Geminicoccus roseus DSM 18922: one gene and its partner. The protein of the gene in region 2 binds, or shares a complex with, the protein of the main gene of each other region. Links are inferred from orthologs where the notes say so. Each region holds a gene or a part of one and is shown on either strand. Other genes may lie near its edges. The genes, in order: ccmB and ccmE.

Region 1 (14,292 bases), 2.0 Mb from region 2 along the record:
ACGGGCGGGGCGTGCGGGTCGAGCGCCGCCACTTCGCGGTTGAGCTCGGCGAACAGTTCCTCGTCGCCAATGCCCGGGCGCTGGCTGCGGATGAACCGCTCCACGAACCAGTCGAGCTGGCCGGCCGAGGTCGGGCTGCCCTCGATCGCCAGCCAGCTGCCGGGCTCCAGGCCATGGGTGAGGAACACGGCGGTCGGGTCGGCCGGCAGGGCATTGAGGAAGCACTGGTGCAGCCCCCAGGTCCCCGCCATCACCACCACCTCGGCCGGGGTGATCGCGGCGGTGCCCAGCATCACCGCCAGGTTGTCCGAGCAGCCGGCCGAGACAGGGGTCCCGGCACGCAATCCCGTCGCCGCCGCCGCGGCGGCCGTCACTTCGCCGGCGACCTCCAAAGGCTCCAGGAGCGGCGGCATCAGCCGGGCGAACTCTTCCAGGCCCACGCTGGCCAGCATCGCCGGGTCGTTGCTGCGCCGATCCAGGGGCGCATAGCCGCTGCTGGACTGGTCGCTGACCTCCGAGGCGACCCGCCCGGTCAGCCTGGCGCGCAGGAAATCCTTGCTGGAGACGGACGCCCAGGCCCGGTCCAGCCGGTCCGGATCGTGCCGCTTCAGCCAGGCCAGCAGCGGCATCGGCTTGCCTGGCCAGGCAGCGGTATGGGCGCGGTGACGGCGGGTCGTCTCGTCCTGCTCCTCCACCCGCCAGTCCCGGCAGATCGAGGCGGCGCGCAGGTCCGAGGTCAGCACGCCGTTGCCGACTGGCTCGCCCGCCTCGTCCACCAGCCACAACCCGTTGCCGTAGCCGGTGATGCCCACCCCCGCCACGTCCGCCCCGGCGATGCCGGCATCGGCCAGCACCGCCCGGATGTCCGCGCCCAGGCAATGCCAGACGCGGCCCGGATCCCGCTCCGCCTGGCCGGGCGCCGGGGTCAGGGTCGGATGGGTGGTGCCGCGAACCGCCCGCTCGGTCCCGTCGGGTGCTACCACCGCGACCTTGACCGCGGTGCCGCCACTGTCGATCCCCAGCATGAAATCCGGCACGTCCACCCCCTGACCTGTTCTGGTTCTTGTCGCCGGAGGGATTTCTCCGGCGGAAACGCCGGCCTGTCGAGGTGGCAGCACGGCGACGCGGCGACAGATGCGCCCGCGCGTGCCGGGTGCTAGGCACATGCGGCTGCGGCTGCACGAAGACGGCTGCGGCCGATCCGATCAGGGAGCGCAGTCATGCCGAAGGCCTATGCCAGCACTGTCATCGACCTGCCCGCCGAGCGGGTATGGGCGATCATCCGCGACTTCAACGCCCTGCCGAGCTGGGCCGGGCACATGGTCGCCCGCTCCGAAATCGAGGACGGCCTGGCCGCCGACCAGGTGGGCTGCGTGCGCAGCTTCCACACCCATGACGGCGCCCATATCCGCGAACGGCTGCTGGCGCTCTCCGACCTGGAGCGAAGCTATGTCTACAATTTCGAGAAGACGCCGTTCGACGTGCAGAACTACCAGGCGACCCTGCGCGTCACGCCCGTGACCGACAGCGACCGCTGCCTGGTCGAGTGGTGGACCACCTTCGACTGCTCGCCCGCCGACGCCGCCTCCTGGATCCGCACGTTCGCCGACGACGTGTTCGGCGGCGGCCTCGTCAACCTCAAGAAGCATCTCGGGTCCGCCTGAACCCTCTTCATGGCGGCCACTGGGCAGGTGGCCGCTCCAGGCCGGGTATCTCGGGGAACAGACGGCGCGGGCCCGGCGAAGAGGGCGGCAGACGGCCGTCCTTGGCCGGGCCGGACCGGCTGGTCTGCTCGACATGGATGCTGTTGTCCGACGCATCGAGCGAGAGGCCGGGGGGCAGGTCGTACCACAAACCGCCGTCACGCCAGTCGGGCCGGTCGCAGGCGCCGCGCAGCAGGCTGCAGTCCCAGCGCCAGCCATCCGGCGTGCCGGTGACCAGGCCGCCGCGGGCAAATCCGCACTGGCAGGCCCGCCCGGCCATGCACGCCAGCGCCCCGGCGATCTCGGGCGCGCAACGCACCGGCTCCGCGGCCCGTGCCGGCCGCGCCGGGCCCAGAAGCAGAATGGCCAGGAAGATTGCGAGGATGACCGGCATGACTGGGCCCGATGGCAAGGGTCGCAGGCCGGATCATGCCATCGAGAAATGAAGAAGAGCTTTACGCGGCGTCGCTCAGCGGCTCGGCATGATGCCCGGTCAGGCGCACGAACAGGTCCTCCAGGTCGGCCTCCTGGGTGGTCAGGTCGACGATCGTGACGCCGGCGGCGCGCACCCGGTCCAGGAGGCCCTCGATCTGCATGGTCGAGCGCCGGTAGCGCAGGACCAGCCGCCCCTCGCCGTCGATCTCGGCGCCGCCGTCGTCCAGGGCCGCCGGCACTTGGGTGAACGGCTGCGGTCCCCGCACGATCAGGCTCTTCTCGTCCAGGCGGTGGAGCAGCGCGGTCGTGGTATCGCAGGCGACCAGGCGGCCCTGGTCGACGATGGCGATCCGGTCGCACAGTTCCTGGGCTTCCTCCAGGTAGTGGGTGGTCAGGACGATGGTGACCCCCTGTTCGTTCAGGTCGCGCATGTAGCGCCAGAGCGAGCGGCGCAGCTCGACATCGACCCCGGCGGTCGGCTCGTCCAGCACCACGACCGGCGGGCGGTGCACCAGCGCCTTGGCGACCAGCAGCCGCCGGCGCATGCCGCCGGACAGGGTGCGGGCATAGGCATCGGCCTTGTCGGCCAGCCCGACCGCCTCCAGGAGCTCGTCGGTGATCCGGTCCTTGGCCGGGACACCGTACAGGCCGGCCTGCAGGTCGAGCGCTTCACGGGGCGTGAAGAACGCGTCCAGATTCAGCTCCTGCGGCACGATCCCGATGGCGCGCCGGGCCAGGCGCGGCCGCCGGTCCAGGTCGATCCCGAAGATCTCGACCTGCCCCTCGGTCTTGTTCACCAGGCCGGCCAGGATGTTGATCATGGTCGACTTGCCGGCGCCGTTCGGCCCGAGCAGGGCGAAGAACGAGCCGCGCGGCACGGTCAGGTCGACCTGATGCAGCGCCCGCTTGTCCGGCCGCTTGCCGCCGCCCCGGTAGATCTTGCCCAACCCCTTGATCGAGAGCGCGTGGTCGGGCGGTGCGATCGCCATCTGCAGTTGTCTCCGTCGTCTGGCACCGTCTATATCGCGCGCTGCCGGCCGTCGTGGCAAATTCCCGGTGCGTGGCCGAGCAGTTCGTGGCCGGGCGGCGCCGGCAGGGGCCGGCGCCGGAGCGAGCGGCAGATGAGGAGAATGGTCGGGTGACGGACCTGTTTTTGTATGTCGATGGCCGCGAGGTCGTGATCACCGACAGGCTCTATGTCCGCTGCGACGGTGGCGAAGGGTCGCTCGGCCATCCGGTGGAATACATGACGCTCGAGAAGGGTGGCGAGACCACCTGCAAGTATTGCGGCCGCCGCTATGTCCATACCAGCGCCTCCGCCGCCCGGGCGCTGCAGCCCGAGCCGCCGGTAGCGCCGGCCGCTTGACAGGCCTGCCCGGACGTGCGGCGCAGGCGACCTGCAGCATAATGGTCACTAAGCTGATGCAACGTCGGCACAATGCCGGGCGGCCCGCTTGACGGCGATCCTGGCGAGGGCCTTGCTCCGGGCGCATATGCCGGTGGTCGCCACCGCTCGCTGGAGCGGCGATCCGACGTTCCGGTGCTGGCTCCTCGAACGCGGGATCCGTACGTCGTGATGGACCGACGCGTCAGTTTTTCGCCGGACGGCACTGAGCTTGCGTCGGGCAAGCGCCCGCCGGGCCGCCGCTCCGGCCTGGCCCAGCGTGCCGCCCGCAGCCTCGCCGCGGCGCTGCGCAAGGAACGTCCGGCGATCGTTCTCGATGCCGAGGGGCGGGCGCCGCATCTCCACGACCTCCTGATCCCGACCGCGCGCCTGCCGGACGACCAGCGCGACATCCTTCCCGACCGCCCCCGCACCCCGGTCGACGATTCCCTGGCGCTGACCGCCAACTGCTTCCTGCCCTGGATCCGCAATCCGGCCGGGCTGGAGCTCGGCCAGCTCGGCGGGTTCCAGGGTCTGCGCTTCGCGGCGCGCTGCCCGACCGGCATCCGCGGAACCCCGCCGCAGACCGACCTCCTGCTGATCGGACCCAACCGCGTGACCGGCCTGGTCACCCGGGTGACCGAGCACCTGACGGCGCCCAAGACCAAGATCGCGGAGGGCTACGACCAGCCAATGCCGGAGCCGCATCTGGCGGCCTGGCATGAGCTGCTGCTCGAACTGCGCCAGACCCCGCAGATCTTCCGGCTTCTGGACGCGGTCGCCCTGGCCAAGCACGCCATCGGGCTGTCCCGCACCTTCCCGGGCCAGGCGACCGTGCTGGTGTACCTGTTCTGGGAGCCGTCCGACGCCCGCGCCCATCCGGTGTTCGCCGCCCATCGCGCCGAGGTCGAGCTGCTGCGCCGGCGGGTCGAGGCGTCGGGCGTGCCGATGCTGCCGATGAGCCTGCGCGACCTGTGGGACCGGTGGCGCTCCGATCAGGCCGGTCCGGCGCTCCGCGACCACGTGACCGCGCTGGAAGCACGCTACAACGTTGCCATAGGCGAGTGACTGACGGCACCATCTCCTGATGATGTCGAACGATGGGCGATGGACGCCATGATGCCCGACAGCAAGGCGTTGTTCTTCGATCGCCAGGAAGTCCGCTCCGCGGTGGAGCGCGAGGCGGCGATCTTCCATGCACTGCCGGGCCTGCTGCGCCATGCACTGGACAACGCGCCGGGCATGGCCGCGCATCTGGAGGGAGTCGAGCCGGACCAGGTTACCTCGCGCAGTGCCCTGAGCGCCTTGCCGGCGCTGGACCTGGACGCATTGCTCGTTCTTCAGGCGGCCGAACCGCCGTTCGGCGGGCTGGTGGCGACGCCCATCGGCCGGCTCGCCCGGGTCCTGGCCGGCAGCCGCGGCCAGCTCGTGCCCGAGGGGGCACGGGTCGACTACTGGCGGTTCGCCCGCGCCTTCTTCGCCGCCGGCGTCCGGCGGGCCGACCTGGTCTGGAACGCGCTGCCGCATCACCTGGGCGCCCTGGCCGCCATGGCTGAGACGGGGGCGCGCGCGCTGAGCTGCACGGTCGTCCCGGCAGGCCCGGGGATCGATCCCCCCCGGATGGACGCGATCCGGCAGATGCGGCCGAGCGTGTTCGTCGGGGATGTCCCGACGCTGGAGGCTCTCCTGGACGAGCTCGGCCAGGCCCAGCCCTTCCGATGCGCCCTGCTGGTCGGCGACGTTCCCGACCCGGCCTTCCTGGTCGCCGCCTCGGCGATCCATGCCGTGGAGACCTTCTACGTCTACGCCACGGAGGAGATCGGCCTGATCGCCTACGAGACCAATGCCCATGAAGGCCTGGTCGTGGACGAATCGGTGATCGTGGAGCTGATCGCGCCCGGGGGCGACGCGCCGGTCGCCGACGGCGACGAGGGACGGATCGTCGTCACCGCCTTCAACCCGGACTTCCCGCTGGTCCGGCTGCATACCGGCGACCGGGCGCGGGCGATCCTCGGGGAGAGCCCCTGCGGCCGCACCAACCTGCGGATCACGCCGCCCAGTGGCGCCGCCACGGCCGGGGGCAAGGGCTGAACGCGCCGGCGCTGATCGCCCGGGACCTCGTCTCCGCCCGGGCCGGACGGCCGGTGCACGCCCCGGTCGCCTTCGAGCTGGAACCGGGCGACGCGCTCCTGCTGCGCGGGGCCAATGGATCGGGCAAGTCGACCCTGCTGCGCACGCTTGCCGGCTTCCTGCGCCCGGCCGCCGGCACGGCCAGCTGGGCCGGCCAGCCGATCGCCGGACCCGAATGGCAGGCGGCGATCCACTGGGTCGGCCATGCCAACGCCCAGAAGGCCAACCTGACGGTGCGGGAGAACCTGCGGCAGGCGGCCCTGCTGGGGGGTGCTGCCGCCGATCCGGCCCAGGCGGCGTCGGCCTTCGGCCTGGCGCCGCTCCTGGACGTCGTGGTCGGCCGCCTGTCGCAGGGCCAGCGCCGCAGGGCGGCCCTGGCACGGCTGCTGACCGAAGCCCGCCCGGTCTGGCTCCTGGACGAGCCGGGGGTCGGCCTGGATGCCGCCAACGCCCGGCAGCTCGCCCGGCTGATCGGCCGGCATCGCGCCGATGGCGGCATGGTGGTGGTGGCCACCCATGGCGACGTGGTGGTCGAGGACCCGCTGGTGCTGGATCTGTGAGCGCCACGCTGCGCGCGGTGCTGGCGCTGGCCGGCCGCGACCTGACCAGCGCCCTGCGCCGCCCGGGCGACGCGCTGCTGCCGGTTTTGTTCCTGCTGACCGGAACCGCCCTGTTCCCCCTGGGCGTGGGACCGGGTGCGGAGACGCTGGCACGGATCGGCAACGGGGTGATCTGGGTGCTGGCCTTGTTCGCCGTCACCATCGGCACCGACCGGCTGTGGGCCGCCGACCTGGAGGACGGCAGCCTGGAGACGCTGGCCCTGGGCATCCTGCCCCTGGAGGTCGTGGCGCTGGTGCGCAGCGTCGTGCACTGGCTGGTGACGGGGTTGCCGCTGGTCCTGGTCTCGCCCTTCCTGGCCCTTTTGATGCAGCAGGAGCCGGCGGCGATGCTGGTCCTGCCGGCAGCCCTGCTTTTGGGCACCCCGGTGCTGGTGATGATCGGGGGGATCGGCGCGGCGCTGCTGGTCGGCAGCCGCCGCAGCCAGGCGCTCACCGCGCTGCTGGTGCTGCCCCTGCAGATCCCGATCCTGATCTTCGGCGTCGGCGCGGTCGAGACGGTGGTGGGCGGGATCGGCGGCACCGTGCCGTTCCTGATCCTGGGCGCCCTCCTGCTGGCGAGCTTGGCGCTAGCACCGTTCGCCATCGCCGCCGCCCTGCGGCTGGCCCTGGAGTGATGAGCGGGGCGGCCGGCGAGATCGGCCTCGCCGCAGGGGGTCGTCCGCTCTAGATTGCGATCAGCAGCCACCACGAGCCACCTGCCCGTGCACGCCTACGCCAATCCCTTGCGCTTCCAGAAGATCGCCGACGTGGTCCGGCCGTGGACCACGGTCCTCGCCCTGGCCCTGTTTCCGGTCGGGCTGGTCTGGGCGCTGGCGATCGCGCCTGCGGACTACCAGCAGTCCGACGCCTACCGGATCATCTACGTCCATGTCCCGTCGGCGTGGATGAGCATGTTCACCTATCTGATCGTGGCGGTGGGCAGCGCGGTCGCCTTGATCTGGCGCCATCCGCTGGCGGAGATCGCCGCCCGGGCCGCTGCCCCGATCGGCGCCTGCTTCACCGCGATCGCCTTGGTCACCGGCTCGATCTGGGGCCAGCCGATGTGGGGGACCTGGTGGGTCTGGGACGCCCGGCTGACCTCGGTGCTGATCCTGTTCTTCCTCTATCTCGGCTACATTGCGCTCTACGACGCCTTCGAGGACCCGACCCGCGGCGCCCGCGCCGCCTCGATCCTGGCCCTGGTGGGGGTGGTCAACATCCCGATCGTGAAGTTCTCGGTCGACTGGTGGAACACCCTGCACCAGCCCTCCACCGTGCTGCGCATGGACGGGCCGGCCATGGCGCCCTCGATGCTGTGGCCGCTCCTGTTCATGGCCGTCGTGTTCAAGCTGTACCTGGTCAGCGTGCTGCTGATCCGGATGCGCGCCGAGACCGCCGAACGCCGGATCATCGCGATGCGCCGGGCCGAATCGGCTTGACGCGATTGCGCCGCAGCACGACACCCGGCCACATGGGATCCGTTCCAGGGTCCGTGCTAAGCTTTCCAAAACGCGGCGCCCGTATTATCCGCCTGCCGGCATACGGACGCCAGACCGACCTGCCGCCACGAGGAGACCGTTGAAGTGCGAGTTACCGGCCACGACACGTTGAAGGTCCGTCGCTCGCTCGAGGTCGGCGAGCTCTCCTACGACTATTTCAGCATCCCCGAGGCCGCGAAGGAGCTGGGCGACCTGTCCCGCCTGCCGTTCTCGATGAAGGTGCTGCTGGAGAACCTGCTCCGCTTCGAGGACGACCGCACCGTCAAGGTCGCCGACCTGAAGGCGGTGGCGGAATGGCTGAAGGCGCGCTCCTCCAAGCACGAGATCGCGTATCGCCCGGCGCGCGTGCTGATGCAGGACTTCACCGGCGTCCCGGCCGTGGTGGACCTTGCCGCGATGCGCGACGCGATGGTCGCCCTGGGCGGCGACCCGGCCAAGATCAACCCGCTGGTCCCGGTCGACCTGGTGATCGACCATTCGGTCCAGGTCGACGCGTTCGGCACTCCGCGCTCCTTCGAGGAGAACATGGAGCGGGAGTACGAGCGCAACGGCGAGCGCTACCAGTTCCTGCGCTGGGGTGCGGAAGGTTTCGACAATTTCCGCGTGGTCCCGCCCGGCACCGGCATCTGCCACCAGGTCAACCTGGAGCACCTGGCCCAGGTGGTCTGGACCGCGAAGGACGGCAACAAGCAGGTCGCCTATCCCGACACGCTGGTCGGCACCGACAGCCACACCACCATGGTCAATGGCCTGGCCGTGCTCGGCTGGGGCGTGGGCGGCATCGAGGCCGAGGCGGCGATGCTGGGCCAGCCCGTGTCGATGCTGCTGCCCGAGGTGATCGGCTTCAAGCTGACCGGCAAGCTGCCGGAAGGTGCGACCGCCACCGACCTCGTGCTCACCGTCACCCAGATGCTGCGCAAGAAGGGGGTGGTGAACAAGTTCGTCGAGTTCTACGGGCCGGGCCTCGACCACCTGCCGCTCGCCGACCGCGCCACCATCGGCAACATGGCGCCGGAGTACGGCGCCACCTGCGGCTTCTTCCCGATCGACCAGGTCACCATCGACTATCTGAAGCTGACCGGCCGCAAGCCGGAGCGGGTGGCGCTGGTGGAGGCCTATGCCAAGGCCCAGGGCATGTGGCGCGACGCCGACATGCCCGACCCGGTCTTCACCGATTCGTTGGAACTCGACCTGGGCGATGTCGAGCCGTCCCTGGCCGGGCCGAAGCGCCCGCAGGACCGCGTGCCGCTGAAGGCCGCCAAGCAGGGCTTCGAATCGGTCCTGCCGGCCCTGGCGGGCAATGCCCCGCTGGACGCCCGCGCCAAGGTCGCCGGATCCGACCATGCCCTCGGCCATGGCGATGTGGTGATCGCGGCGATCACCTCCTGCACCAACACGTCCAATCCGGGGGTGATGATTGCGGCGGGCCTGGTCGCCAAGAAGGCGGCGGAGCTGGGCCTGACCCGCAAGTCTTGGGTGAAGACCTCGCTGGCGCCAGGCTCCAAGGTGGTCACCGACTATCTGGACGCCGCGGGCCTGACCGAGTCGCTGAACCAGGTCGGCTTCGACCTGGTGGGATATGGCTGCACCACCTGCATCGGCAATTCCGGCCCGCTGCCGGACGAGATCTCCGACGCGGTCACCGAGGGCAAGCTGGTGGTCTCCGCCGTGCTGTCCGGCAACCGCAATTTCGAGGGCCGCATCCACCCGCAGATCAAGGCCAACTACCTGGCCTCGCCGCCGCTGGTGGTGGCCTATGCCCTGGCCGGCTCGATGCTGAAGGACATCACCACCGAGCCGCTGGGCACCGGCAAGGACGGCAAGCCGGTCTATCTAAAAGACGTGTGGCCGACCCCGCAGGAGGTCGACGACGCGGTGCGCATGGCCGTCACCGCCGACATGTTCGCCAGCTCCTATGCGGACGTGTTCGCGGGCGACGAGCGCTGGAAGGCGATCGGCGCCGGCGAGGCCGGCATGACCTATGACTGGCAGGAGGACAGCACCTATGTGCGTCTGCCGCCCTACTTTGAAGGCATGAGCGCCGAGCCGGCGAAGAAGCTCGCCGACATCAAGGGCGCACGCGTGCTGGGCGTGTTCGGCGACAGCATCACCACCGACCATATCAGCCCGGCCGGCAACATCGCCAAGAACGGCCCGGCGGCGCGCTACCTGATGGAGCACGGCGTCGAGCAGCGCGAGTTCAACTCGTTCGGTGCCCGCCGCGGCAACCACGAGGTGATGATGCGCGGCACCTTCGCCAACATCCGCATCAAGAACGAGATGCTGGACGGCAAGGAAGGCGGCTACACCAAGCTGATGCCGGACGGCGCCGAGATGTCGATCTACGACGCCTCGATGGAGTACCAGAAGCGCGGCACGCCGCTGGTGATCTTTGCCGGGCAGGAATACGGCACCGGCTCGTCGCGCGACTGGGCGGCCAAGGGCACCAACCTGCTGGGCGTCAAGGCGGTGATCGCCGAGAGCTTCGAGCGCATCCATCGCTCCAATCTGGTCGGCATGGGCGTCCTGCCGCTGGTCATGTACCCGGGCACCGACCGCAAGACCCTGAAGCTGGACGGCAGCGAGGTGGTCGACGTGGTCGGGCTGGAGAATGGCCTGCGCCCGCTCATGGACGTCACCCTGCGCATCACCCGCACCGACGGCTCTACCGACGAGCATCAGGTGCTCTGCCGCGTGGATACGCTGGACGAGGTCGAGTACGTGATGCATGGCGGCATCCTGCACTACGTGCTGCGCCAGCTCCTGGCCCAGAGCAAGCCCGCCGGCAGCGCCTGAACCCGGAAAACGGGTGGAAGAGGCCTGCTAGGCCTCTTCCACCCTTCCGCAGCCCGACTGCCGATCAGGAAAAGGATCGGCGGATCGGGCGCTGATTCGTGAGGCTGGCTGCTGCCGGCGACTGGACTCATCCCGTCCGGCGTCGCACACAGCTTCATGAGCAACGCCCAAGGACCGGTCACCGGCTCGTCCGCAAAGGCGCCCATGTGCGCCGAGCATGTCGCTGCGGCCTTCGACGCGCTGGCCCCCAGCTGGGACATGGGTCACGGCCCCTGGTCCCCGCGCAGCCTGGGCTTCCGGCTGCGCGCCGGGCTGCTCCGCCGCATCATCCAGGACCGCCCGGCCCCATGCCGGGTCCTCGACATCGGCTGCGGCACCGGCCGCTACCTCCTGGCTGCTTCCGCCCATCTCGACCAGGGCGTCGGCATCGACATCTCCCATGCCATGATCGAGCGGGCGCGCCGTCATGCCGACGCCTGCGACCGGGCCGGCCGGCTGCACTTCGAGGTCCGGCCGGTGGAGCGGCTCGCCGGCTGGCGGCATGAGCCGTTCCACCTCGTGCTGTTCCTTGGCTCGCTCGAGCACATCGCCGAGCCCGCCCGTGCCATTGCCGACGCCGCCCGGCTCCTGCATCCCGGCGGCCTGCTCCTGGCGATCATCCTGCACCCCCGCCATCCCCTGGGCCGTCGTGCCGAGCGCTCCGTGCATCGCGGCACCATGCCGCCGCTCCGGCTGATCGCGCCCGAGCATCTGGAGGGCTGGGCGCACAGCGCCGGACTGGCGCCAGCACCGCTGACCGGCCCGGAGCCGGTCCGCCGGCTGTCCTGGTGGTCGGTCTACGCGGCGCTCAACATGCTGCTGGTCGGGCGCCGGATCCTGCTCTTCCAGCGTGCCCCGCAGATCGCCGGCGGGGCTGCCTGATCGCTTGGGCCAGATCCCGTCGCACCGACGTTCAGGCCAGCCCCGCAACCGGCTCGGGACGGCGCCGCAGCGGGATCGTCGCCAGGATGCCCAGGAGGGAGACGAACGCGCACAGCAGCATGCCCGCCTGCAGCGCCGCCACGAAGGCCTCCGACACGCTGGCGTCGACAAAGGCGATGAACGCCGGGTCGTCCGGATGGTGCTCCATGGAGGCAAGGTCCAGGATGGCCGTGCGCGCCTGCTCCGACCCGGACAGAAGGCTGGCGATGATCGTCCGCTCATCCGGGTCGAGCGCCATCTGGGGGCTCAGGGCCGCCAGCAGCCGGCTGCTCTCGACCACCTGGAACACTGCCCCGGTCACCGCGATCCCGAGCACCGAGCCCAGCTGGCGGGCCCCGTTCAGCACGCCCGCCGCCGCGCCCGATCCGGCATCCGGCGCCGCGTTCATGGCCATGGTGGTGGAAGCATTGTAGGCGAAGGCCTGCCCGATCCCGGCAACGGCCAGCGCCCCGATCACCCAGGCTAGCCCGCTGCTGGTTCCGGCCGGCTGGAACAGCAGGAAAGCCGCCACCATCAGCGCCATGCCCAGCATCATTGCCCGCCGTCCGCCCACCCGGTCGATCCAGCGGCCGGTGACCGGCAGCGTGAGGACAAAGCAGGCCGAGAATGCCAGCAGCGCCAGGCCGGCCGGAATCGGGCTCAGCTGGAGCACATGCTGCAGGTAGAGCGTCGCGAAGAACACGATCGCGCTGAACCCGAAATTGCCCAGGACCGCCACGATCTGCGCCTGCAGGAACGGCGGTTGTTGGAACAGGGCCAGGTCGACCAGCGGCTGGCGCTGGCGGCGCTCGACCGCCACGAAGGCCAGGATCAGGAGCGGCCCGAGCAGGAGGCCGGCCACCACCCAGGGCGAGGACCAGCCCCAGTCGTCGCCGAGCTGCAGCCCGAAGGTCAGGCCGGTCAGCCCCGCGGTGATGGTGGCGACCCCCAGGAGGTCCAGGCCGCCCTTCGCCGTCTCGTCGCGCGATTCCGGCACGACCAGCAGGATCAGGCCGGCGGTGAGGGCGCCGATCGGCAGGTTGACCAGGAACAGCCACCGCCAGCTGAGCAGTTCGGTCAGCGTCCCGCCGACCAGGGGCCCGATCGCCGAGCCGCAGGCGCCCACGGCCGAGCAGATCCCGAACGCCAGGCCGCGCTCGGCCGGCGAGAACACGCTGGCGACGATGGAGAGCGGCCCGGCCGAGAACAGCGCCACCGCGACGCCCTGCACGCAGCGCCCGACGATCAGCGTGGCGATCCCGGGCGCCAGGCCGCAGATGGCCGAGCCCAGCGCGAACAGGACGATCCCGGCCAGCATGGTCCGGCGCCGCCCGACCAGGTCGCCCAGACGCCCGAACGCGATGAGGGGGGCCGCCATCGACAGGTTGAAGGCGTTGACCGTCCATTGCAGGGCGGTCGTACCGGCCCCAAGCTCGCTCCCGATCGAGGGCAGCGCCACCGTGATGCCGTAGAAGTCGATGCTGAGCAGGAACAGCGGCAGGGCCATCGCAACGACGATCCACCAGCGTTGCGCCGAGCCGTTCATGTTCCTGAGTTCCGGTTCTGGGTGGGCCGGGTCACCCAGGTGTAGAACGCCCACGGAAAGGCGCCAAGTCACCGGTTTGGCCGCTGCCCTGCCGGCCTCATGCGTCAGGTGGAGCGGGAGACGCGCTTTACACGAACGAACCCGAGGGAAGCGCGGGCCCTTGCCCGCTCAACCGCCATCGTTCGCCCGCAGCGCCTCCTGGATCAGGTCCCGGCCGATCTCCTCCTCGAACTCGGTCCATACCGGCCGAAGCCGGTCGGACCAGGCCCGGCGCTCGGCCGGGGTGAGCGTGACCAGTCCGGTCTGGCCGCCCTGCCGGATCGCTGCCCTCGCCTCCTGGTTCATCCGGTCGGCGAGCCCTGCGACCTCCACCCGCACGTCCTCCATGGTGGAGTTGAACAGCAGGCGAAGTTCCTCCGGCAGCGCCTGCCAGAACTCGGTGGAGACAACCACCATGTCGTCCATGATCCCGTGGTCGCTGGCCGTGACGGCGGCCTGCACCTCGTGGATCCTGCGCAGGTAGAGGCTGGACCAGGTGCTCTCGGTACCGTCGACCAGGCCGGCTGCGAGCGCGGCCCGGGTCCTGGATGCCTCCATCGCCACTGGCTCCGCGCCCAGGATCTCGAACTGCCGCGCAATGACTGGCGAATCCTGGATGCGGAACTTCAATCCCCGCGCGTCGTCGGGATGCCGCAGCGGCTTGCCTGCCGAGAGCTGCTTGAACCCGTTGCGCCAGTAGGCCAGCCCCACGAAGCCGAGCCGCACCATCGATTCGCGCAGCGCCACGCCGGTCTCGCTCTGCTCGAACCGGTCGAGCGCGGCCAGGCTGTCGAACAGGTACGGGAGATCGAACACCTGCAGCCGCTTGGCGTAGCGGCTGAACTTGGACAAGGACGGCGCGATCATCTGCACGTCGCCAAGGGCCAGGGCTTCCATTTCCTCCCCGTCGCCGACGAGCTGCGCATCCGGGAATATCTCCACCTGGATGCGGCCCTCGCTGCGTTCCTCGATCCGCTGCTTGAACAGACGCGCTCCCAGCCCCTTGATCGAATCGTCGGGTGCCACGTGGCTGAAGCGGATCACCCTTGTCTGGGCACGCAGCAAAGCCGGCATGGCCAGCACGCCAGCGGCCGCGGCCATGCCGCCTTTCAGCAATCCCCGGCGGCGCATCGGCCCAGTCTTCTGGAAGTTCATCCTCGTCAACTGGCGCGCAGCCCCCTCGACGACCAGCATGGAATGG
Region 2 (14,279 bases):
CTCGTCGGCGGCCTGCTTCAGCTCGGGATCGGTCTCGGTGGCGGCATAGCCGGAAAGGAGCCCCTGCACCCGCGGGTCGAGCGCGCCGGACAGGGCCTGGATCGCCGCCAGCTTCTTGGCCGGATCGTCGCTGGACAAGGCCAGCATCGACACCCCGAAGCGCATGCGCTCGGCGACCGCCGCGTCCTCCTCCTTCGAAAGCGCCTCCTCAAGCCGGGCCAGCGCTTCCGGGGAGCGGTCGTTCGTCAGGGCGTCGACCGCCGTCAGGCGCTGGCCGGGGTCCGCGGAGGTGAGGCCGAACAGGCCGATGGCGCCGCGCAGCTGGCCACGCAGCCGGTTGTTCAGCCGGATCTTGGCGCCGTCGCTCGGCGCGGCCGGCAGCGCCTCGCCGGTCAGGGCGTCGGTGGCGGTGGGTCCGTCCACGATGACCAGGCGCCCGTCCGGGGTTTTTTCCAAAGCACCGTCGGCCAGCGCCTGCAGGATCACCAGCGCCTGCGGGTCGCCGGTCGCCGCCAGCGCGTCGATGGCGTCGGCGGTCTCGCTGAACTTTCTGGGAGAAAGTCCCGCCGACGCGTCGGACAGAGAGACGGCGAAGGCACCGCCCGTTCCCAGGGCCGACAGGAACAGGCAGATCAGCCACACACGCAGGAATTGCCGCATCTCTTGATTGTCCGAGCGTCGGCGGGACGGCCTGCGCGCTCTTCCAGGGGAGGTGTCCGGAAGCGCGCGCAGGTGTCCGGGTCCGTGGGTCAGTAGGTCGGGGTTTCGCAGCCGCCGCAGACCCAGGGATAGGTCCAGTCCGCCGTCAGCTTGGCGCTCTCGGGAATGTAGTCCGACCAGGCATCGCCCGGGACGAGATCATCGGTCTCCCAGACGGTCTCGAACTGGCCGTCCGGCTGGATCTCGCCGATCAGCACCGGCTTGGTGATGTGATGGTTCGGCAGCATCACCGACACGCCGCCGGTCAGGTTCGGCGCTTCCTGGCCGATGATCGCCTGGCGGACCGCGTCGACATCGGTGGTGCCGGCCTGCTCGACCGCCTGCACCCACATCTGGAAGCCGATGTAATGCGCTTCCATCGGGTCGTTGGTGACGCGATCGGGGCTGGTGAAGGCCTGCCACTTCTCGATGAACGCCTGGTTCTCAGGCGTGTCCACCGACATGAAGTAGTTCCAGGCCGCCAGGTGCCCGACCAGCCCGCTGGTGTCGATGCCGGACAGTTCCTCCTCGCCGACCGAGAAGGCGACCACCGGCAGGTTCTCCGCCTTGATGCCCTGGTTGCCCAGTTCCTTGTAGAACGGGACGTTGGCGTCGCCGTTGATGGTGGAGACCACCGCGGTCTGCTTGCCCTCGTTGGCGAACGCCTTCACGTTCGTCACGATGGTCTGCCAGTCGCTGTGACCGAACGGGGTGTACTCCTCCATGATGTCCTCGTCGGGGATGCCCTTCGAGTTCAGGAAGGCGCGCAGGATCTTGTTGGTGGTGCGCGGGTAGACATAGTCGGTGCCGAGCAGCACGAAGCGGGTGGCGCCGCCGCCATCCTCGCTCATCAGGTACTCGACCGCCGGGATCGCCTGCTGGTTCGGGGCAGCGCCGGTATAGAAGACGTTCTTGGAGCTTTCCTCGCCCTCGTACTGGACCGGGTAGAACAGGAGGCCGTTCAGCTCCTCGAATACCGGCAGCACCGACTTGCGGCTGACCGAGGTCCAGCAGCCGAACACCGCGGCGACCTTCTCGGCCGCGATCAGGTCGCGGGCCTTTTCCGCGAACAGCGGCCAGTCGGAGGCGGGATCGACCACCACCGCTTCCAGCTTCTTGCCGAGCAGGCCGCCCTTCTCGTTCTGCTCCTCGATCAGCATCAGCATGACGTCCTTCAGCGTGGTTTCGCTGATCGCCATGGTGCCGGACAGGGAGTGCAGGACGCCTACCTTGATCGTTTCTTCCTGGGCCAAGGCCGGCAGTCCGGCCGCGACCGTCAGCGCGGTCCCGGCGAACAGACCCAGAAGATGCCGCTTGCTGCAGCTCCAGTTCATCTGGTTGATCCCTCGAAAATTCGTTCCGTCGGCCGCAGCCGGCCGCCCCGCATCAGGAGCAGCAAGATGGATGCCACGATTGCGTAACGGCCATGAAACGGGCAGCGCCGCCGATTTGCCGGGCACGGCTCAAGCACCGGTTCCTGGCGTGATGAAAAAAGAGGCAGCCGGCGCATCCTTGCGCACAGGCTTGCTGCAGCTTGGCTGGCAGGGGGGCACGCAGCGGCGCCTTTCGGTGCTGCGCCAGCAGGCGCCGCTGCGTGCGCTGTTCCCCCTGGAGCCGGACGGCGCCGATGCGGTGGTGGTGAACACCGGCGGCGGGGTGCTGGGCGGCGACCGGCTGGATGTGGAGATCGGGCTGGGCGAGGGGACCCGGGCGGTGGTCACCAGCCAGGCCGCGGAGAAGGTCTACCGTTCCGCCGGCGACGTTGCCGAAATCCGGACGCGCCTGCGTCTGGCCGAAGGCGCCACGCTCACCTGGCTGCCGCAGGAAACCATCCTGTTCGACGCCTGCCGGCTCTCGCGCCGCCTGGAGATCGACCTCCATCCGGACGCGCGCCTGCTGGCGGCGGAGATGCTGGTGTTCGGTCGGCTCGCCCGCGGCGAACAGCTGCGGGACGGCTCGCTGCGGGAGGCCTGGGATGTCCGCATCGGCGGCCGGCTCGCCTGGGCGGAGCGCTTCGGCCTGGAGCCGCCAAATGGCCCGCTCCTGGACGAGGAGCCGCTTGGCGGCGGCATGCGGGCGATGGCGACCGTGCTGTTCGCGGCCAGGGAAGCGCCCACCGCCTTGCAGACGGCCCGGGATGCCCTGGACCTGGTCGGCGGGGCACGCGGAGGGGTGACAGTGGTCAACGGAATGCTGGTGGGCAGGATCCTGGCAGCCGATCCCAGGATGGTCCGGCAGTCCCTGGCGCGGACGGTGGCGGCCTGGCGGGGCGGCTTGCTGGGGGAATCTCCGAGCGTCCCGCGCCTTTGGACGATATGATCTGATCCGGGAGGCAAGTGGCCCAGGCTTCCAAGGTCTGGCACAGCCGTTGCTTGCGGGTTCTACAGGCCGGTAAGGTTTCAGGCCGGCTTTCAGGAGGGTGAACTGCCTTGGAACTTTCTCCGCGCGAGAAGGACAAGCTGCTGGTGGCGGTGGCGGCGATGGTCGCGCGCCGACGGCTCGAGCGCGGCGTCAAGCTGAACTATCCCGAAGCCGTGGCGCTGATCACCGACCATGTCCTGGAGGGTGCCCGCGACGGCCGCTCCGTGGCCGACCTGATGGCCGATGGCGCCACCGTGCTGCGCCGGGAGCAAGTCATGGATGGCATTCCCGAGATGATCCACGAGGTCCAGGTCGAGGCGACCTTCCCCGACGGGACCAAGCTGGTCACCGTACACCAGCCGATCCGGTGATGGCGGGCCCGCGCCGCAGCGCGCGTCCAGCCCTGTCCGAGCGGATCGGCCCCGACCAAGAGCTGCGCCACTGGGAGGCTGCATGATACCCGGCGAATACATCGTCGCCCCGGGCGAGATCGAGCTGAACAAAGGCGCGGCGACCGTGACGGTCGAGGTCGCCAACACCGGCGACCGTCCGATCCAGGTGGGCTCCCACTATCATTTCTACGAAACGAACCCGGGCCTGGCCTTCGAGCGCGCGCTGGCCAGGGGCATGCGCCTGAACATCCCCGCCGGCACGGCGGTGCGTTTCGAGCCCGGCCAGAGCCGCTCGGTGACGCTGGTCCCGCTTCGCGGCGAGCGGATCGTGCTGGGCTTTCGCGGCGAGATCATGGGCAAGGTGGCCTGAACCATGTCGTATCGCATCGACCGCCGCACCTATGCCGGCATGTACGGCCCCACCGTGGGCGACAAGGTCCGCCTGGCCGACACCGAACTCTTCATCGAGGTGGAGAAGGATCTCACCACCTATGGCGAAGAAGTTAAGTTCGGCGGCGGCAAGGTGATCCGCGACGGCATGGGCCAGTCGCAGGCGACCCGCGCCGAGGGGGCGGTCGACACCGTCATCACCAATGCGCTGATCGTCGACTGGACCGGGATCATCAAGGCCGATATCGGCCTGCGCGACGGCCGCATCCACGCGATCGGCAAGGCCGGCAACCCGGACACCCAGCCGGGCGTCGACATCGTGGTCGGGCCCGGCACCGAGGTGATCGCCGGCGAGAACAAGATCGTCACCGCCGGCGGCATCGACGTCCACATCCACTGGATCTGCCCGCAGCAGATCGACGACGCCCTTTATTCCGGCCTCACCACCATGATGGGCGGCGGCACCGGCCCGGCCGCCGGCACCAGCGCCACCACCTGCACGCCGGGACCCTGGCACATCGCGCGCATGCTCCAGGCGATGGATGCCTTCCCGATGAACATGGGCCTGTTCGGCAAGGGCAACGCGTCGCGCCCGGACGCCCTGCGCGAGCAGGTGCTGGCGGGTGCCTGCGGGCTGAAGCTGCACGAGGACTGGGGCACCACGCCGGCCGCCATCGATTGCTGCCTGTCCGTCGCCGACGAGATGGACGTCCAGGTCCTGATCCACACCGACACGCTCAACGAGAGCGGCTTCGTCGAGGACACGGTCGCCGCCTTCAAGGGCCGCACCATCCACACCTTCCATACCGAGGGTGCGGGCGGTGGCCATGCCCCGGACATCATGAAGGTGGCGAGCCTTCCCAACGTCATCCCGAGCTCGACCAACCCGACGCGGCCCTACACGGTGAACACGCTGGACGAGCATCTCGACATGCTCATGGTCTGCCACCACCTGGACAAGCGCATTCCCGAGGACGTGGCGTTCGCCGAAAGCCGGATCCGCAAGGAAACCATTGCTGCGGAGGACATCCTCCACGACCTGGGCGCGCTCTCGATCATCTCCTCGGACAGCCAGGCCATGGGCCGGGTCGGCGAGGTGATCACCCGCACCTGGCAGACCGCGCACAAGATGAAGGTCCAGCGCGGCCGGCTGGCTGGGGAAACCGGCGACAACGACAACCTGCGCGTGCGCCGCTACATCGCCAAGTACACGATCAACCCGGCCATCGCGCAGGGGATCTCCCGGCATGTGGGCTCGGTCGAGGTCGGCAAGCTCGCCGACCTGGTGATCTGGAAGCCCGGCTTCTTCGGCGTGAAGCCGGACGTGGTGCTGAAATGCGGCACGATCGCGGCGGCGATGATGGGCGATCCCAACGCCTCGATCCCGACCCCGCAGCCCAGCCACACGCGGCCGATGTTCGGCGCGTTCGGCCGCTCCCTCACCGAGAGCGCCGTCATGTTCGTGTCGAAGGCGGCGATGGAGGACGGCCTTCCGGACCGGCTGGGCGTCGCCAAGACCTATCTGCCGGTGGAGGACACGCGCGGCGGCATCGGCAAGGCGGCGATGAAGCTGAACGATGCCACTCCGGTGATCGAGGTCGACCCGGAGACCTACCAGGTCCACGCCGACGGCGAGCTTCTCACATGCCAGCCGATGGCCGTCCTGCCGATGGCGCAGCGCTACTTCCTGTACTGACCCGGTTCCCACCCAGCATTTACCCAGCACAGGAGAGGTTGTCTTGGCACGTCGGCTCGTGGAGCACGCGCCCTCTGGCGAATGGCCGAGGGATGACGAGGTCGGCACGCTCACGCTGCCCTATGACGACCGCCACCGCCGCCGGGTGCGGCTGACCACCGACCAGGGCGACGAGGTCCTGCTCGACCTGCCGCGCGCGGTGGCGCTGGAGGAGGACGACGGCCTGATGTGCGAGCTGGGCGGCTGGTTTCGGGTGATCGCCGCCGCCGAGCCGGTCCTGGAGGTGGAAGGAAAGGACGCCACCCATCTGGCCCGGCTGGCCTGGCACCTGGGCAACCGCCACACCCCCACGGAGATCCGGCCGAACGTGCTGCGGGTACGGCAGGATCACGTGCTGGAAGCCATGCTGAACGGCCTGGGCGGTGCCACGCGCCGTCTGGTCGTGCCGTTCTCGCCGGAACGTGGCGCCTATCACGGCCATGACCATGGCTGATCCCGGCATTTTGCCGGGCCTGGACGAGCGGGCGTTCCTGCGGCTGCTCGCCTGGTCGTCCCCGGCCTTCCCGATCGGCGCGTTCGCGTTCAGCCATGGCCTGGAGACTGCGGTGGAGGAGGGCAGCGTGCGCGATGCCCAGACCTTGCGGCGCTATGTCGGCGCGGTCTGCCGGCACGGCTCGGGCTTCGCCGATGCGGTCCTGCTGGCAAGGGCGCACGACGCCGCCGGCTCGTCCGGGCTCGACGACCTCGTCCTGTTCGGCAACGCCCTGCGCGGGACGGCGGAACTGGCGCTGGAGGCCGGGATGCAGGGCGGGGCGGCGCTGCGGACGCTGCGGCAGGCCTGGCCCCACCCGCATCTGGATCGCCTGGACGCGCTGGTGCGCGAAATGGATGTCGAGCCGGTGCTGCCGGTCGTGAGCGGCGTGGCGGCCGCGGCCCATGGCATCCCGGCCGCCGGCGCCTGCCTCGCCCATCTCGCCGCCTTCGCCTGGAACCTGGTCTCGGCCGGTGTCCGGCTGGTGCCGCTCGGCCAGACCGATGGCCAGCGGGTCACCGCCCTGCTGGAGGAGGACCTGCCGGGCATCGTGGCGCTGGCGCTGGCTACCCCGATCGACGACCTGTTCGTCAGCGCCCCCATGGTCGATCTTCTCTCGATCTCCCACGAAACCCAGTACACGAGGTTATTCCGTTCATGAGCGGCCACGGTCCACTTCGCGTCGGCATCGGCGGCCCGGTCGGCTCCGGCAAGACCGCGCTCACGGAGCAGCTCTGCAAGCTCCTGCGCGACCACTATGCCATCGCCGCGATCACCAACGACATCTACACCAAGGAGGACGCCGAGATCCTGACCCGGTCCGGGGCGCTTGCCGCCGACCGGATCATGGGTGTGGAGACCGGCGGCTGCCCGCACACCGCCATCCGGGAGGACGCCTCGATCAACCTGCGGGCCGTCGACCTGATGTGCCAGCGCTTCCCGGACCTGGAGGTCCTGTTCATCGAGAGCGGCGGGGACAACCTTGCCGCGACTTTCAGCCCGGAACTGGCGGACATCGCCATCTACGTGATCGACGTGGCGGCCGGCGAGAAGATCCCGCGCAAGGGCGGCCCCGGCATTACCCGCTCCGACCTCCTGGTGATCAACAAAATCGATCTGGCGCCCCTGGTCGGGGCGTCGCTGGCGGTCATGAACCGGGATGCTGCGAAGATGCGCGGAAAGCGACCGTTCGTGTTCACCCAGATCAAGGACAGCGCAGGCGTCGAGGAGGTCGCGGCGATGCTTCTGGCGCTGGGCGGGCTGCCCTGGCGCCTGGCGGAGGCGCCGATCGGCATCGAGGCGCGCAACCGGCTGGCCCTGGAGGCCGAGGCCTCGCCCGCCTGACCCGGCGGGACCAGTTGTCGAGAAAGAACGCGGCCGTTCACTCCTCGTTCATTGATCCGTGCGATGCTCTCGAGGGTCGATCGCCTTGACGAGAGCCGCGGTTGCGCCGACCCTGCGTACCATATTCGCCCCATGGACGCGGCCCCGTGTCGCAGAACGGCGTGCGCGGTATTTGGATTGGCGGCGCTGTGGCTACTTGCGCAGCGGAGGCTGACCCGGGTCGGCAGAGAGTGGATTTCAAAGCGGTTCATGCGTCTTAGAAAGAAGCAGCGTCTCTACGTGGTCCTGGGAAGCCTCGTTCTGCTCGGCGGGGCGGCTGCCCTGGTGCTGACCGCGCTCGACCAGAATGTCGCGTTCTTCGTCACTCCCAGCCAGATTGCGGCGAACGAGGTGCCCAGCGCCCGCAACTTCCGGATCGGCGGCCTGGTGGTGGCCGGCAGCGTCGAGCGCGGCGACGATGGCAGCGTCCGCTTCCGGCTGACCGACACCAAGAACGAGGTGGCGGTCCAGTATGCCGGCGTGCTGCCGGACCTGTTCCGCGAGGGGCAGGGGATCGTGGCGCAGGGCGAGCTCGAGCCGGGCGGCCTGTTCCGCGCCCGCGAGGTCCTGGCCAAGCACGACGAGAACTACATGCCCAAGGAAGTGGTCGACTCGCTGAAGGCCAGCGGCGTGTGGCAGCACGAGGGGGAGGCGCCCGGCTCATGATCCCGGAACTCGGCCATCTGGCGCTGGTCCTCGCTCTCGTTCTGGCCTGCGTCCAGGGGACGCTACCGCTCCTGGCCGCGCACCGGGGTGACGCTGTCGGCATGCGCCTCGCGGTGAGCAGCGCCATCGGCCAGTTCGTGATGGTTTCCCTGGCCTTCGGGGCGCTGACCTGGGCCTATGTCGTCTCCGACTTCTCGGTGGTCAATGTCGCGGCGAACAGCCACTCCACCAAGCCGCTGATCTACAAGATCAGCGGCGTCTGGGGCAATCACGAGGGCTCGCTGCTGCTCTGGGTCTGGATCCTGGCGATCTTCGGCGCGATGGTGGCAGGCCTTGGCGGCAACCTGCCGCTGCCGTTCAAGGCGCGGGTGCTGGCCGTCCAGGGCATGATCGGCGCCGGCTTCCTGGCGTTCGTGCTGTTCACGTCCAATCCGTTCCTGCGGCTGGATCCGGCCCCGCTCGACGGCAACGGTCTCAATCCGATCCTGCAGGATCCCGGCCTCGCGATGCATCCGCCGATGCTCTACCTGGGCTATGTCGGCCTCTCCACCGCGTTCAGCTTCGCGATGGCGGCGCTGATCGAGGGGCGGGTCGATGCCGCCTGGGCGCGCTGGCTGCGCCCTTGGGTCCTGGCCGCCTGGGCCGCGCTGACCTTCGGCATCGCGCTCGGCTCCTGGTGGGCCTACTACACGCTCGGCTGGGGCGGCTGGTGGTTCTGGGACCCGGTGGAGAACGCCTCCTTCATGCCCTGGCTGGCCGCGACCGCGCTGCTGCATTCGGCGATCGTGGTGGAGAAGCGCGACACGCTGAAGGCATGGACCATCCTCCTGGCGATCCTGTCCTTCGCCCTGTCCCTGCTCGGGACCTTCCTGGTGCGCTCCGGGGTGCTGACCTCGGTGCACGCCTTCGCCTCCGACCCCACGCGCGGGATCTTCATCCTCGCCCTGCTGCTGGCCGCGATCGGCGGCGCCTTCTCCATGTTCGCCTGGCGGGCGCCGGTCCTTCGGGCGAGCGGCAGCTTCGCGCCGATCAGCCGCGAGAGCGGCCTGCTCCTGAACAACGTCCTGCTCGCGACCGGGACCGGGACGGTGCTGCTCGGCACGCTCTATCCCCTGATCCTGGACACGGTCGGGGGGCCGAAGATCTCGGTGGGCCCGCCCTATTTCGACGCGACCTTCGTGCCGCTGATGGTGCCGCTCCTGCTGGCCGCCCCGGTGGGCACCCTGCTCGCCTGGAAGCGGGGCGATCTTCCTGGCGTGCTGCAGCGCCTGGGCGTGGCGTTCCTGGCCGTGCTGGTGGCCGTGGGCGTCTGGCTGCTCGCGCAGGGCATGCAGCATCTGGCGGCGGGGCTTGGGCTCGGGCTGGCGGTCTGGCTGGTCATGGGCTCCCTGGTCGATCTGGCCGAGCGGATCGCCCTGTTCCGAGCACCTCTGGCCCAGTCCTGGCGCCGCCTGCGCGGCCTGCCCCGCTCGGCGCTGGGCGTGGTCGTGGCCCATGCCGGGGTGGGCCTGCTGGTGCTGGGGATCACCGGGGCTACCGCCCTGCGCGAGGAGCGCATCGCGGCGCTGGCGATGGGCGAGACGGTGGGGCTGGCAGGGGCGGAAGTGCGGCTGGTCGAGGTGCACGAGGAGCCCGGGCCCAACTATGTCGCGACCATCGGCACCTTCCGCACCGAGAAGGCCGGCCGGGTGCTGCACGACATCCGCTCGGAGAAGCGGTTCTACCCGGTGGAAGGCTCCCCCACCACCAAGCCCGGGATCGTCACCTCGGCGCTCGGCGACTACTACTACGTGCTGGGCGACCAGGCCGGCGACGGCCGGTGGACGGTCCGCCTCTACCATGAGCCGCTGGTTGTCTGGATCTGGTGGGGAGCCGGCGTGATCGGCCTGGGTGGCCTCATCAGCCTCTCCGACCGCAGGCTGCGGGTCGGCGCCCCGGCTCCGGCCAGGCGGCGGAACATGATCAGCAAGGGTGCGACGGCTTGAGCATCGACAACAAGGCGCAACGGGATGGCGCGTCCGACGCTTTGGGAAAGCCGGCTCAGAGACTGCCGCGCCGGGGGCTGCTTGCGTTCATCCCGCTCGTCCTGGTCCTGCTGCTGGGCGGCGTGTTCTGGCTGAACATGGGCAAGGACCCGGCGGAACTTCCCTCGGCGCTGGTCGGCAAGCCGGTCCCGACCTTCACCCTGCCGCCGCTGCCCGGGCGTTCCGACGGACTGAGCGATGCCGACCTGCGGACGGGCGAACCGAAGCTGGTCAATGTCTTCGCCTCCTGGTGTGTGCCCTGCCAGATCGAGCACCCGGTGCTGATGCGGCTGAAGGAGGAAGGCATCCCGATCGAGGCGATCAACTACAAGGACGATCCGGCCAAGGCGGAAGCCTTCCTGGCGAGGCTGGGCGATCCTTATGCCGGCATCGGCGCCGATCGCGACGGGCGGGTTGCCATCGAGTGGGGTGTCTACGGCGTGCCGGAGACGTTCGTGATCGATGGCGAGGGGACCATCCTGCTGCGGTTTCCGGGGCCGCTGACGCCGGAGATCTACGAGGACCGGATCCGGCCGGCGCTGGACAAGGCGGCGGGATGACCGGGGCGCTCCGCACCCTTCTGCTCGCCATCCTGGTGGCCCTGGCGAGCCTCGGCCTGCCGGGGCCGGCGCCCGCCGCCATATCGCCGGCCGAGCAGCTCGCCGATCCGGCCCAGGAGGCGCGTGCGCGGGCACTCGGGCAGGAACTGCGCTGCCTCGTCTGCCAGAACCAGTCGATCGATGACAGCGACGCCGACCTGGCCAAGGACCTGCGGCGGGTGGTGCGGGAGCGGATCGAGGCGGGCGACAGCGACCGGGAGATCCTGGACTATCTCACCGACCGCTACGGCGAGTTCGTGCTGCTGCGTCCGCCGGTGAGCCGCGCCACCTGGGTGCTCTGGTTCGGCCCGCTGGTGCTCCTGGTCGTGGCAGTGCTGACCGCCCTGGTGTGGCGCCGCCGCCAGGTCGCGACGGCGGAGCTTGGCTGGACCGAAAGCGAGCAGATCCGGCTCGATCAGGCTCTGTCCGAGATGGAAGGCGAGGTCACGCCACGCACCGAGCCGCGCGCCCGGTCATGATGGAACCGCTGTTCGTCCTGCTGGCGCTGGCGATCCTGGCCGTGGTCGCACTCTGCGTGCTCTGGCCGCTGCGCGGCGATGCCGTTCCGGCGGACCGCCGGCAGCACGATCTTCTGGTCTATCGGGACCAGCTGGCCGAGGTGGATCGCGACCAGGCGCGCGGCCTGATCGCGGCCGACCAGGCCGAGGCGGCCCGGGTCGAGATCCGCCGGCGCATCCTGCGCGCCGGCACACCCGCCGCACCGGCCTCGCCATCGCCTGGCCACCGGCCGCACCGGCCGGGAAAGGGGGCGAGGCTGATCGTCGGCGGACTGGCGGCGGCGGTCCCGGCGTTCGCCCTCCTGACCTACCTGTCGCTCGGCCGGCCGGACCTGCCATCCCTGCCGTTCGCGGCGCGGCCGGAGGCTCCGGTAGCCGACCGGCTGCCCGCCCTGCGCGAGGAGGCGGCCGCTCTGTCCGCCCGGCTGGAAAAGGCGCCCCAGGATGTCGGGGGATGGCTGCAGCTGGCCCGGCTGCAGGCCGAGCTCGGCGAGATGGATCAGGCGGTCCGGACGGTGCGCCGGGCCCGGCAGCAGGCGCCTGGCGACGATCAGGTCGTCGTGGAACTGGCCAACCTGCTGACCTCCGCTGCCGGCGGCATGGTGACGCCGGAGGCGCGGGAGCTGTTCGAGCAGTCGCTGGCTGCGGCAGGCAGCGAGGATGCAGCCGATCCCCGGACCGTCTACTTCCTGGGCGTCGCCGACGCGCAGGAAGGCGACCTGCCGGCGGCGATCGAGCGCTGGAAGAGGCTGCTGGCCCGGGCACCCGCCGAGGCACCCTGGCGTGAACAGCTGGCCGAATCCATCCAGGTCGCGGCCCGGGAGGCCGGGATGGATGTCGGGGATCTGGGAGGCGGGCAGGCGACCGGTCCAGCCATGCCCAGTTCCGAGGACGTCGCCGCCATGGCCGCGCTCACGCCCGAGGAGCGTGCCGACCGGATCAGGTCGATGGTCGAGGGGCTCGATGCCCGGCTCCAGGAGGAACCGGACGACGTGGATGGCTGGCTGCGCCTGGGGCGGGCGCGGGCGGTGCTGGGCGAGCAGGAGGAAGCCGTGGCGGCCTATGAGAAGGCAGCGGCGCTCAGGCCGGATGATCCGGCCATCCTGGCCGCCCTCGGCACGGTGCTGATCACCCGTACCCACGAGCCCACCGGGCTTCCACTGGTGGACGCGCGCGCCAAGGCGGTGTTCGAGCGCCTGGACAGGCTGGCACCCACCGACCCGCAGCCAGCCTGGTTCCTGGGTCTGGCGGCGGCCCAGGCCGGCGACCGGGCGGCTGCCCGCGCCCATTGGCTGGAACTCCTGGACCGCCTGCCGGCGGACCATCCCGATCGCCCTGCCATCGAGCAGCTCGTCGCCGAACTGAAGCCATGAGCGGGACCTGGCGGCGTGACAATGACTCCACCGGCGGGGGGACTGGCTGTCATTGCCCGGGAGGTAGTTCCTGACGAGGCAGCTGATGGGTGGATTTTCACCGAAGGCGGAGTGGGGCCTGCGGCAGTTGTCGTGGCAGGGCCAGGGCGCCCTGGCGGCGCGGTGGTCGTCGGACGATGGGAAGGGCCGGGCGTAGGCCATGCACGAAGGCTGGACGGGACAAAGCGCCCGGCTTGGTCATCGGTAAGGGGACGTGCAGGGACGGGAGCGGACGTGGCGCCGGCCGGCGGCCGTGATGGCGGCCCTGAAGCCGTGGGCGCGGCAGGTTTTGCCGCCTTTGCCGTCTCCTGACGGCGGTCCTTGCAGGAAGCGGATCGATCGCCTGCTGGCGATCGATGGTCGGTCCTGACACGCTCCGTCGCGATGCTGTGGACGGTGACCCAAATGAGAGCGCGGGAAAGGAAGGCGAAGGCACTCTGCTTGCCTTCGCCGGGTAGCCGTTCCCTACAGGCGGGGCGCCAGGCGTCATCGACGGCAACAGGGAGGTGATTCCCAATCAAGGCCACGGTTGCGCCCCATGCCGACATGGTGGCCCGTCAGGCGGTGCCCCATGCCTGCGCTGCGGCCGAGCTTCCTGATGTCGAGATGGCTCAGCCCGCCCGGCCTCGCGCGCCCGCAGCGGAGGATCACCCGGGGTGCATCCAAGGCCGCCAGCCACCCAAGGCCGTGGCGGCGCCGCACGACGCCGACCGTCGAGAGGGCGCGCCCCAGGCGGCGTGCCATGGCCGGACCCGTCCGCCGTTCGCGCCGCAGCGCCTCACCCTCCTCGACCTGGCCCCCGCTCCCCTTGCCGACGGTGCGTTCCAAGACACCAAAGCGCGGCCGCGACCGCAAAAAGCCGCCCAGCCCTCCGCCAAGCGCCCCACGAGCAGCCTTCGACGATGCGGCGTCGTGCGCGCCTTTGGATGAACGTCCATCCGCAGATCCCGGTCGGGGAGTGCAGCTAAGGTGTTTCGACATCATATTTTGCAACATAATTTCCGGAAATTTTGACAGTCCATTCGCGCCCGGGATGGATTCGCTGCGATGGCAACCTGGAGCAGGACTCGGGTGGGGACTCGGCCGAAGGGCACTCCCATCCACCAGGGAGTTTCATGCTGACGTTGCCGGCGTTTCGGAAGACCAGCGCATCCTCCGTCCGGTCAACCTTCAGATCCTCCTGGATCTGGCGGGGGCGTAGATAGACGTAGGCCTAATAACCGACCATGACCTTGAGCGATGCACTGGTGCTGCCCGCAGGAGCGGGAGCGCCGGGCAGGACATCGCCGACCATCGGCTGCATGGTGAGGCGATAGATCCGCTCGATCTCGTCGGAGCGCTTCATGACCACGAGCCGGACGGGTCGCCGCTGGCCAGGAGCTAGAATCAGGCGGTTGGGTGTCACCAGAAAGCCGAGTTCATCGGGAGAGGCCGAACGGGCCTCGATCGAGCCTTGCGCGCCGACCATGATCTCCTCGACCGCAATGTCGACATAAAGCGTCTCCGGCCCGTCGTTCGAGAGCGTCATGTCCCTGCGGTTCTGCCTGGGGTCGGCTAGGTTGATGATCAGGGTATCGACGACGAGCCCCGCCCTGGCTACCGATGCA

Evidence for each region.
Region 1: the proteins of ccmE (region 2) and ccmB are in contact, whole or in part, in a solved structure (PDB 8CE8), measured with the Escherichia coli proteins. The link is inferred for Geminicoccus roseus DSM 18922 from one-to-one orthologs.

Annotation. Positions count from the first base shown.
Region 1 is NZ_KE386572.1:1,204,156-1,218,447, forward strand. What follows is about bases 5,136-8,047. They hold ccmB (heme exporter protein CcmB), read left to right. Parts: upstream 5,136-6,208; coding sequence 6,209-6,886; downstream 6,887-8,047. Other genes in these bases: GEMRO_RS28085 (phenylacetate--CoA ligase family protein), read left to right, coding at 5,136-5,613; ccmA (heme ABC exporter ATP-binding protein CcmA), read left to right, coding at 5,628-6,212; GEMRO_RS0106805 (heme ABC transporter permease), read left to right, coding at 6,974-7,690; acnA (aconitate hydratase AcnA), read left to right, coding at 7,835-8,047. Also shown: GEMRO_RS28075 (FGGY-family carbohydrate kinase), read right to left, coding at 1-1,037; GEMRO_RS0106760 (SRPBCC family protein), read left to right, coding at 1,221-1,664; GEMRO_RS0106765 (hypothetical protein), read right to left, coding at 1,672-2,097; GEMRO_RS0106770 (ABC transporter ATP-binding protein), read right to left, coding at 2,159-3,127; GEMRO_RS28080 (zinc-finger domain-containing protein), read left to right, coding at 3,277-3,504; GEMRO_RS0106785 (hypothetical protein), read left to right, coding at 3,712-4,590; more of GEMRO_RS28085, read left to right, coding at 4,630-5,135; more of acnA, read left to right, coding at 8,048-10,546; GEMRO_RS0106815 (class I SAM-dependent methyltransferase), read left to right, coding at 10,703-11,467; GEMRO_RS0106820 (MFS transporter), read right to left, coding at 11,499-13,052; GEMRO_RS0106825 (DctP family TRAP transporter solute-binding subunit), read right to left, coding at 13,221-14,192. UniProt on the Escherichia coli protein: Required for the export of heme to the periplasm for the biogenesis of c-type cytochromes.
Region 2 is NZ_KE386572.1:3,208,785-3,223,063, forward strand. What follows is about bases 6,493-9,391. They hold ccmE (cytochrome c maturation protein CcmE), read left to right. Parts: upstream 6,493-7,663; coding sequence 7,664-8,119; downstream 8,120-9,391. Other genes in these bases: GEMRO_RS0116185 (urease accessory protein UreF), read left to right, coding at 6,493-6,731; ureG (urease accessory protein UreG), read left to right, coding at 6,728-7,414; GEMRO_RS0116200 (heme lyase CcmF/NrfE family subunit), read left to right, coding at 8,116-9,391. In the rest of the region: urea ABC transporter permease subunit UrtB, read right to left, coding at 1-660; urtA (urea ABC transporter substrate-binding protein), read right to left, coding at 750-2,033; GEMRO_RS30025 (urease accessory protein UreD), read left to right, coding at 2,212-3,018; GEMRO_RS0116165 (urease subunit gamma), read left to right, coding at 3,129-3,431; GEMRO_RS0116170 (urease subunit beta), read left to right, coding at 3,514-3,822; ureC (urease subunit alpha), read left to right, coding at 3,826-5,538; GEMRO_RS0116180 (urease accessory protein UreE), read left to right, coding at 5,582-6,031; more of GEMRO_RS0116185, read left to right, coding at 6,018-6,492; more of GEMRO_RS0116200, read left to right, coding at 9,392-10,104; GEMRO_RS0116205 (DsbE family thiol:disulfide interchange protein), read left to right, coding at 10,242-10,703; GEMRO_RS30035 (cytochrome c-type biogenesis protein), read left to right, coding at 10,700-11,221; c-type cytochrome biogenesis protein CcmI, read left to right, coding at 11,218-12,633; GEMRO_RS0116220 (hypothetical protein), read right to left, coding at 13,886-14,279. UniProt on the Escherichia coli protein: Heme chaperone required for the biogenesis of c-type cytochromes. Transiently binds heme delivered by CcmC and transfers the heme to apo-cytochromes in a process facilitated by CcmF and CcmH.